Regions from separate parts of the Pseudomonas morbosilactucae genome, predicted to be linked through region 1. Evidence: predicted binding sites of a transcription regulator. Region 1 holds the regulator's gene; each other region holds the start of a gene.

The links. Region 1 encodes FliA, which starts transcription of late flagellar genes. Its sites were predicted from a motif close to CTAAAGTTTNNNNNNNNNNNGCCGNTAA; they were not measured.
Region 2: M1B35_RS32490 (methyl-accepting chemotaxis protein) is a predicted target of FliA. The motif match lies at 1,747-1,774, and genes of this name have one in related genera.
Region 3: M1B35_RS00270 (methyl-accepting chemotaxis protein) is a predicted target of FliA. The motif match lies at 1,202-1,229, and genes of this name have one in related genera.

The regions. Positions count from the first base shown of each region.
Region 1 is NZ_JALQCX010000051.1:92,246-95,505, reverse strand. It holds gene flhF (flagellar biosynthesis GTPase FlhF) at 1-76, shown strand, start outside; gene fleN (flagellar synthesis regulator FleN) at 195-1,025, shown strand; gene fliA (RNA polymerase sigma factor FliA) at 1,022-1,762, shown strand; gene M1B35_RS24690 (chemotaxis response regulator CheY) at 1,929-2,300, shown strand; gene M1B35_RS24685 (protein phosphatase CheZ) at 2,323-3,111, shown strand; gene M1B35_RS24680 (chemotaxis protein CheA) at 3,124-3,260, shown strand, end outside.
Region 2 is NZ_JALQCX010000082.1:15,266-18,525, forward strand. It holds gene M1B35_RS30750 (LLM class flavin-dependent oxidoreductase) at 1-371, opposite strand, end outside; partial or broken gene M1B35_RS32480 (cache domain-containing protein) at 740-1,357, shown strand; partial or broken gene M1B35_RS32485 (hypothetical protein) at 1,560-1,625, shown strand; gene M1B35_RS32490 (methyl-accepting chemotaxis protein) at 1,827-2,531, shown strand.
Region 3 is NZ_JALQCX010000002.1:44,985-48,244, reverse strand. It holds gene M1B35_RS00270 (methyl-accepting chemotaxis protein) at 1-1,135, opposite strand, end outside; gene M1B35_RS00265 (TPM domain-containing protein) at 1,350-2,588, shown strand; gene M1B35_RS00260 (alpha/beta fold hydrolase) at 2,651-3,253, shown strand.

The DNA.
Region 1 (3,260 bases):
GGAAGAACCCAGTGAAGAGGCCATGGCCGATATGTTCGCCGACCTCTACCACAGTCCGACCAAGCGAGTGGGCTGAGGGAATCATGAATAGATTGCAGTGTATCTACATCGATGGTCTGCCATGCATTGTTCCAATGGTGAACGCGCAGCCAGTTATGTGGCCCCGTCTAAGTAAGACAAGGTAAAGAAAGAACATGGGCAGCATGCATCCCGTACAGGTGATCGCGGTGACCGGCGGCAAAGGTGGCGTCGGCAAGACTAACGTGTCAGTGAACTTGTCCCTGGCTCTAGCAGAGCTCGGCCGACGCGTCCTGCTGCTGGATGCCGACCTGGGCCTGGCCAACGTCGATGTCCTGCTGGGCTTGACCCCCAAACACACCCTGGCCGATGTGATCGAAGGGCGCTGCGAGCTGCGCGACGTATTGCTGCAGGGGCCTGGTGGCATTCGTATCGTTCCGGCGGCGTCCGGCACCCAAAGCATGGTGCACCTGAGCCCGGCCCAGCATGCCGGCCTGATCCAGGCATTCAGCGACATCGGCGACAACCTCGATGTGCTGGTGATCGACACCGCTGCCGGTATTGGTGACTCGGTAGTCAGTTTTGTTCGCGCCGCCCAGGAAGTGTTGTTGGTGGTCTGCGACGAACCCACCTCGATCACTGACGCCTACGCCCTGATCAAACTGCTTAACCGCGACTACGGCATGAACCGCTTCCGGGTCCTGGCCAACATGGCCCAGAGCCCTCAGGAAGGTCGCAACCTGTTCGCCAAATTGACCAAGGTCACGGATCGCTTCCTGGACGTGGCTTTACAATACGTCGGCGCAGTTCCCTACGACGAAAGCGTGCGCAAGGCCGTGCAAAAGCAGCGTGCGGTCTATGAAGCCTTTCCTCGTTCCAAGTGTGCTCTGGCGTTCAAGGCCATCGCCCAAAAAGTCGATACCTGGCCCCTGCCTGCCAATCCGCGGGGGCATCTGGAATTTTTTGTCGAGCGGCTTGTGCATCAAACAGCGGGACCGGTTCTATGACTGCCAGCGGCTATAACCTTTACAAAAAATCGGCGCGTGACAGCCAGTACGAATTGATCGAGCGCTATGCGCCCCTGGTCAAGCGTATCGCCTACCACTTGCTGGCGCGCTTGCCGGCCAGCGTGCAGGTGGAAGACCTGATCCAGGCGGGCATGATCGGCTTGCTCGAAGTGTCGACCAAGTACGACGCCAGCAAGGGCGCGAGTTTCGAGACCTACGCGGGCATCCGTATCCGTGGCGCGATGCTCGATGAGGTGCGTAAAGGCGATTGGGCACCCCGCTCGGTGCACCGCAATACCCGCATGGTCAGTGACGCGATTCGAGCAATTGAAGCTAAAACCGGTCGCGACGCTAAAGATCATGAAGTTGCGGCCGAACTTGAATTGAGTCTCGACGATTATTACGGGATTTTGAACGACACCTTGGGCAGCCGCCTGTTCAGTTTCGACGACCTGTTGCAGGACGGCGAACATGAAGGGCTGCACGAGGATGGCGCCAGTGCTCATCTCGAGCCGTCGCGCGATCTGGAAGATGAACGTTTCCAGGCAGCGCTGGCGGATGCGATTGCCAATTTGCCGGAGCGCGAGCGACTGGTGTTGGCGCTGTACTACGACGAAGAGCTGAACCTCAAGGAAATCGGTGAGGTCCTGGGGGTCAGCGAATCGCGGGTCAGCCAGTTACACAGCCAGTGCGCGGCCCGCTTGCGGGGGCGTTTGGGGGAGTGGCGAGCGCGCTGACAGGCAGTGTGGGGACACTGCGAACAAGAGCGGTTGGGCGTCATGCCAGGCCGTTCTTGTGTTGGGTGCTTCATGCAGTCGTTGAGTGTTACGCCGTATTGATTGAATGGCGCGTTCAGGTGCTGGGCGCGTTTAAGACTGCTTGGAGGTCGAATTGGACAAGAACATGAAAATCCTCATCGTTGATGACTTCTCAACGATGCGGCGGATCATTAAGAACCTGTTGCGTGATCTGGGTTTCACCAACACGGTCGAGGCTGACGATGGCACTACCGCTATCCCGGTCCTCAACAGCGGCAGCATCGACTTTCTGGTAACGGACTGGAACATGCCCGGCATGACCGGCATCGACCTGCTGCGCCACGTGCGCGCCGATGAAAAACTCAAGCACCTGCCGGTGCTGATGGTGACCGCTGAAGCCAAGCGCGAACAGATCATTGAAGCTGCCCAGGCCGGTGTAAACGGCTATGTGGTCAAACCATTCACGGCCCAGGCGTTGAAAGAGAAGATCGAAAAAATCTTCGAACGCATCGGTTGATGAATTCCGCCACGGGGGAGCTATGGAGCATAACGAATCTTCATTGGGCGATTTTGAATCGACCCTGAAAAAACATGCCCGCGAACTGGTCGAGAGCCTTGAAAAAGGCAAGTTCGGCGACGCTGTGCAACTGATCCATGAGCTCAACCAGACCCGTGACCGCGGCCTGTACCAGGAAGTCGGCAAGCTCACCCGCGAGCTGCATAGCGCGATCGTCAATTTTCAGATTGACCCGCACATGCCGCAAGCCGAGGAAGTCTCACAGATCACGGATGCCACCGAGCGCCTTTCCTATGTGGTCAGGCTGACTGAGGCTGCGGCCAACCGCACCATGGACCTGGTCGAAAGCAGCACCCCGTTGGTCAACAGCCTGAGCACTGATGCCCAGGCCTTGAGCACCGACTGGGGACGCTTTATGCGGCGCGAGGTCGGTGCTGAAGAGTTTCGCGAACTGGCCCGCCGGGTCGACGGTTTCCTGTCGCGCAGCGCAGAGGAAACCCGCACCGTCTCTGGCCACCTCAACGACATTCTGCTGGCGCAGGATTACCAGGACCTCACGGGCCAGGTGATCAAGCGCGTGACCCAATTGGTCACGGAAGTCGAAAGCAATTTGCTCAAACTGGTGCTCATGGCCAGTCAGGTCGACCGTTTTGCCGGTATCGAACACGACCGCGAATCGATGCTTGCGGAAAAAGATCCGCAAAAACATCTCGCCAAGGGTGAAGGTCCGCAGATTCATGCCGATAAACGGGAAGACGTTGTGTCCGGTCAGGACGATGTAGACGATTTGCTTTCCAGCCTTGGATTCTAGGAGCACCCATTAATGAGCTTCGGCGCCGATGAAGAGATCCTTCAGGATTTCCTGGTTGAGGCCGGCGAGATTCTAGAGCAACTGTCCGAACAACTGGTCGAGCTGGAAAGCCGCCCGGATGATGCGGACTTGCTCAATGCAATTTTTCG
Region 2 (3,260 bases), on a different contig from region 1:
GCGGGCATGCCGCCGGCCATGCGATCAAACTCGACCTGGTAGGCGCCACGGGCCAGGCCCACTTCCATGCGGCCGTTGCTGATCACGTCCAGCAACGCGCATTCCCCGGCCACCCGCAGCGGGTGCCAGAACGGCGCGATGATGGTGCCAGCGCCCAGGTGGATGGTGGTGGTCTTGGCGGCGAGGTAGGCCAGCAGCGGCATCGGGCTCGGCGAGATGGTGTATTCCATGGCGTGGTGTTCGCCGATCCACACGGTGCTGAAACCACCGGCCTCGGCCATCAGCGTCAGTTCGGTCAGGTCTTCGAACAATTGGCGATGGCTGACGCTTTCGTCCCAGCGCTCCATGTGCACGAACAGGGAAAATTTCATCTCGCTTACCTCGGATCTTTTGTTGATGGCCGGTCGATTGCGGGCCTGGTGCCTGGATTGAGCGCGGGGCGCTGCCGGGTGTTGTCGCTGCCTGAAGCGTACCGTGAGTACGACTGTTCGGCTGATGGATTATTGGTATACCATAATATGGAATATCTGCAAAATATTTCTCTCCGACACTTCGCATGCATCCGACAAGGAAGGCGAGCTTGATGAACATAAAACAAAAACTGACCCTGGCCTTTGCCGCCATCGCCAGCCTGCCAGTGATTCTGGTGGCCGTGATGATCGTGCTCAACCTGCGTAACGAGGCCCGGGACAACTTTCTGGACAGCAGCGGGCGGGAAATCCGCCAGGTGCAAAGCGCCATGCAGCTGTTCTTCGAAGGCATCAGCCAGAACGTCGATTACCTGGCGCAGCACCCGCAATTGCAGGCCATCGATGGCGGCGTCAAACGCTACCTGGATGCCAATGCGCCGCAAGTCGTCGCGGGCGAGCAGGACCAGCAATTGTTCAACCTGTTTGCCGGGCTGGCCAAGAGTCACCCGGCCTACGCTTACCTGTCCCTGGGTACCGAGCAGGGCGGTTATGTGTTCTGGCCCGGCGATCCCAAGCTGGCCAACTACGACCCGCGTAGCCGCCCCTGGTACCAGGCCGCCATGGCCCAGCCGGGCAAGACCCTGCGCACCTCGGCCTACTATTGGGCGGCCGACGACGTGGTGCTGGTGAGCACCGTGCGCAGTTTTGCCAATCGCCTGGGCCAGAGCGGCGGGGTGGTGAACATCGACGTCTCCCTCAAGCAACTCACCGACCTGGTGAAGCAGATCAAGCTGGGGGACAGCGGTTATCTGATGCTGCTGGAAGGCAACGACCAGGTACTGGTGGACCCCCATCAGCCGGAGCACAACTTCAAGAAACTCAGCGAGCTGGGGGACGGTTACGTCCAACTGTCCAAGGCCGGCAAAGGGTTGGTGGAGCTGGAACTGGGGGGTGAACGCTACATGGCCCATGTCTGGCCGTCGGACACCCTGGGCTGGCGCTTTATTGGCATGGTCCGGGAAAGTGAAGTGATGGCTTCGGCCACGCGCCTGACCTGGATCATCGCCGCCATCGCCTTGGTGTGTGGCCTGTTGTTCGCAGCGGCCGGTGCGTTTTTTCGCCGGGCTGATCGTCAAGCCGATCCGGGGCGTGGCCAGCGGCCTGGAAGGCATCGCTCAGGGCGAAGGGGACCTGACTGCACGCCTGGCGGTGCGCGGTCAGGATGAAACCGCGCAATTGGCGGGCTGGTTCAACCAGTTCCTGGAGGCCATTCGCACCTTGATCCAGCGCATCGGCCAGGCGGCGGGGCAGATCCACAGCACCTCCGGCAGCTCCACCGAGGTATCCGTGGAATTGGCCGATGTCGCCGCCCGCCAGCGTGAAGCGGTGGACATGGTGTCCACGGCGTTCCATGAGATGGTCGCCACCTCCAATGAAGTGGCGCGTTCCTGCAGCCAGGCCGCCGACTCCGCCGACAACGGCCAGCGCCAGGCCCACACCGGGCAGACCCAGATCGATGCGGCGGTGAGCAACGTCGGGCGCCTGAGCCAGGAGATCGGCCAGTCCGCCGAGGCCATGCAGCAGTTGGAGCAGGACAGCAACGATATTCAGTCGATCCTCGGCACCATCCGTTCGATTGCCGAGCAGACCAACCTGCTGGCGCTCAACGCCGCCATCGAAGCCGCCCGTGCCGGGGAGCAAGGGCGCGGTTTTGCCGTGGTGGCCGACGAAGTGCGGGCACTGGCCAAACGCACCGCGGATTCCACCGGTGAGATCGACGGGTTGTTGGGCAATCTGGCGCGGCGCACCCACCAGATGGGCAAGCAGATGCATGCCAGCCTGGAGGTGTCCCAAGAGACCGTGGTGTCCATCAATGAGGCGCGGGCCAGTTTTGAATTGATTCGTGAATCGGTGGACGTGATCCGCGACATGAACACCCAGATCGCCACTGCCGCTGAAGAGCAACATCAAGTGGCCGAAGACATCAACCGCCACATCAGCCAGATCCACGGCGACGCCCAACTGGTCGCCGACCTTGCCGACTCCACCCGCCAAGACGCGCAAAGCCTGACCGCGCTGTCACAGACCCTGAACCAACTGGTCAGCCGCTTCCGCACCTGACTGCCGGCCTGATCGTTCCCACGCTCCGCATCACCTGCACCGCTCACCCTTTGTAGCTGCAGGCTTATGTAGGAGTTGGCTTGCCAGCGATAGCGCCCGTGAGATCGCCATCGCCGGCAAGCCGGCTCCTACAGCGGCTGGACGCAAAGCGTCACCCCCAGGGCATTGCAGCGCTCACCCTTTGTAGGCGCAGGCTTATGTAGGCGCAGGCTTGCCAGCGATACCGCCCATGAGATCGCGATCGCCGGCAAGCCGGCTCCCACAAAGGCTGGACGCTTCGCGTCACCCCCAGGGCATTGCAGCACTCACCCTTTGCAGGCGCAGGTTTATGTAGGAGCTGGCTTGCCAGCGATAGCGCCCATGAGCTCGCCATCGCCGGCAAGCCGGCTCCTACAAAGGCTGGACGCTTCGCGTCACCCCCAAGGCATTGCGGCACTCACCCTTTGCAGGCGCAGGCTTTATGTAGGCGCTGGCTTGCCAGCGATAGCGCCCGTGAGATCGCCATCGCCGGCAAGCCGGCTCCTACAGAGGTTGGACGCAGAGCGTCACCCCCAGGGCATTGCGGCACTCACCCTTTGTAGGCGCAGGCTTATGTGGGAGCTGGCTTGCCAGCGATGGCGCCTGTGAGATCGCCATCGCCGGCAAGCCGGCTCCTACAGAGGTTGGACGCAGAGCGTCACCCCAGGGTATTGCGGCACTCGCCGTTTGTAGGCGCAGGCTTATGTAGGA
Region 3 (3,260 bases), on a different contig from region 1:
GGATTACCTCCAGCACTTTGCCGATGTCTTGGGACTGGTTGGCCAGGGACTGCACCAGTTCGCCGGTGTGACGCACGTCACCGGCCAGGGCACCGATGGCGTCCACGGTTTCGCTGACCCGCTCCTGGCCGGCCTGGGCCGAGGCGCTGGACTGACGGGTGGCATCGGAGGTGGACACGGCGTTGCGCGCCACTTCTTCCACGGCGCTGGTCATCTGGTTGACCGCCGTAGCCGCCTGTTCGATTTCATTGTTTTGCTGTTGCAGGCCCTGGCTGCTGTCCAGGGTCACCGCGTTCAATTCCTCGGCGGCGCTGGCCAGTTGGCTGGCGGAACCGCTGATGCCCTGCAGCGTGTCGCGCAGGGTCTGCTGCATGCTGGCCAGGGCCTTGAGCAAGCGGCTGACTTCGTCCTGGCCGTGGGTATCGATGGGTTGGGTCAGGTCGCCCTTGGCCACGCTTTCCGCGGCTTCCACGGCCTGGCCCAGGGGGCGCACGATGCTGCGGGTCAGGAGCATGGCCAGGGCCACTGTGGCCAGGGCCGCGAGGGCGATAAACAGGCTGACGATGGTCCGCGAGCGGGCATAGTGCTCGGCGGATTTCTGACTCTCGGCGGCCACTTGCTGGGCGAACAGTTGGGCCAGGTCGCCCAGTTGCTTGCCCGAGCCGTCGACCACGGTCTTCATGTCCACCAGCAGCAGTTTGCTCAACTCGTCGCGCTTGCCCTGGTCGGCCAGGGTGAAGGACTGGGCGATGCCCTGACGGTAAGCGGCGAAGGTGGTCTTGAACTGCTCATACAAGGCCCGGGCCTCGGGGGTGGTGACCAGGCGCTCGTAGGCGCTGATTTTCTCGCTCAGCTCTTTGTCCCGGGTGTCCATCTGGCTGCGGTACTGAGGAACGTTCTTCGGGTCCTGATCCAGAGCCATGCGCAGGGAGATGGTGCGAATGCGCAGCATCAGCTCGCGGATTTCGTCACCGCCACGAATGCTCGGCAACCATTGGTTTTCCACGGCGATCTCGCTGTCGCGGATGCTCGACATCTGGCCCAGGGCAAACACCCCCAGCAGGGCCACCAACACCGCAATCAAAGCGAAACCCAGGGCGGCGCGTGGGGCGATATTCAGTTGGCGAAGAAACATGCGATGGCCTTTTTTGTTCTGTGGGCAGATGAAGGAGGACCGGGTTCGGCAGCGGCCACTGGCAGGCTATCGGCTGGTTATCGGACGACTTGAGGTGGTGCGTGGCCGGTGTTCGGGGAACTCTCCGGCCGCGACCGAATCTGTTCGCAGGCACGTGCGCGGATAGGCTAAAGTCCGCGCCTTCAGGATGATCAGCTCAGGTAACAGGCTCATGATGGCGCTTTTTCTACGGCACTCCCGTTTAGGGTGGCTGGCGGTTTTTCTCGGTGCGTGGCTCACCGCGACCTTGGCCCTGGCGGACACCGCGCCGCCCCTGGGCTTGGCCAATGTGCCGTTGAACCAGCGGGTCATCGACCTGACCCAGACCCTGGATGCCGCCACCCGCGAGCGTCTGTCCCAGCAGCTCGCCGCCCTGGAACAACGCAAGGGCGCGCAGGTCGCCGTGATGCTGGTGTCCAGCACCGATGGGCAGAGCATCGAGGATTACGCCAATACCCTGTTCCGCGCCTGGCAACTGGGGCGCAAGGACATCAACGACGGCGTGTTGCTGTTGGTGGCCAAGGATGATCGCAAGATGCGCATCGAAGTCGGTTACGGCCTCGAAGGGGTGGTCACCGACCTGCTGGCCGACCGAATCATCCGTGAACACATGACCCCCGCGTTCCGCCAGGGCGACTTTGCCGGCGGCATCGAACTGGCGGTCAACGCCTTGGTGTTGCTGGTGGAGGGCGGCGAGTTGCCCGAGGTGGCCCCCGAGCCCTTGCCGAAGACCCTGTATGCGGTGATCCTGGCGATTGTCCTTGGCGCTATTGCCGGGCCGTTGCTGGCGGCGGGCAAATTGTCCTGGCGCTGGGCCCTGTTCGCGGTGTTGGCGATGACTGTCGGGTCGGTGCTGCTGGTGGGGGGCAAGGACTGGCCGGCGCTGTTGCTGCTGGTGCCGGTGTGCATGCTGGTGGGCGGCGCCACCTTTGCCGGTCTGTGGCAGGCGCCCAAACTGTTCTTCGCCGTGCTCGGCTTGCTGGCCTACATCGGCGTGCTGACCCTGATCAATCACTTTGTGGGCGGCGTGTCCTTTATCTACGGCCTGGTGCTGCCGCTGGCCGGGCTGATGCTGATCGGCGGGTACTGGTTGTTGTATCGGATCATGCGCAACACCTACGAAAACGACCGTGCCAGCTTTTTCATTCGCCTGTGGATCCTGCTCGGGGTGTACCTGGTGCTGGGCTTCTTGAGCATGTTACGCAACGGCGCGATGGCTTGGGTGGTGGTCCTGCCGTTCTGCTCCATTGTCGCGTTCTTCATCTTCCTGATGGGCAAAGGCTCCTCCGGCTCCGGCTCGGATGATTCCTCAAGCTCAGGGTCCAGCTCGGGCTCGAGTTCCAGTTCGAGCTCCAGCAGCTCTTCCGGGGGCGGCGGCTCCAGCGGTGGCGGCGGGTCTTCGGGGAGTTGGTGAGCCCGCAGCCTGTCAGCCAGCATCGGGGGCGGCCCCTTGCCGCGATTGATCGGATGAATCCCATGCCAAAACAACTGCTGTTCCTCCCGGGAGCCTCGGGTAATACCCACTTCTGGGAGCCGGTGGCCCAGCGCCTTGCACACCCTGCGGAACGCGTGCACGTCGGCTGGCCGGGGTTCGGCTCGGTGCCGGCGGAGGCAGCAGTGAACGGTATCGATGACCTGGTGGCGCGGGTGGTGGCGCAGATTGATCGGCCGACGGCATTGATCGGTCAGTCCATGGGCGGGGTGATCGCGTTGTTGGCGGCCTTGCAGCGGCCGCAGTGGGTGACGCACCTGGTGCTGACGGTGACCTCGGGCGGCCTGGATATGAGCGATCTGGCCGCCGAGGACTGGCGGGAGGGCTATCGCGCCGGCTACCCGGCGCTGCCTCACTGGTTCGCCGATTATCAGGTCGACCTCAGCGACCGCCTGGGCAGCGTGCAGGCACCGAGCCTGTTGCTCTGGGGCGACGCCGACCCCCTCAGCCCGGTGGCGGCGGGTCAGCGTCTGGCGGCCCTGTTGCCACGGGCTGAGCTGCGGGTGCTGGCCGGCGGCGATCATGATCTGGGTTGCACGCTGGCCGATGACATCGCGCCGCTGATCGACGCCCACCTGGCGCGTTAGCCGGGGC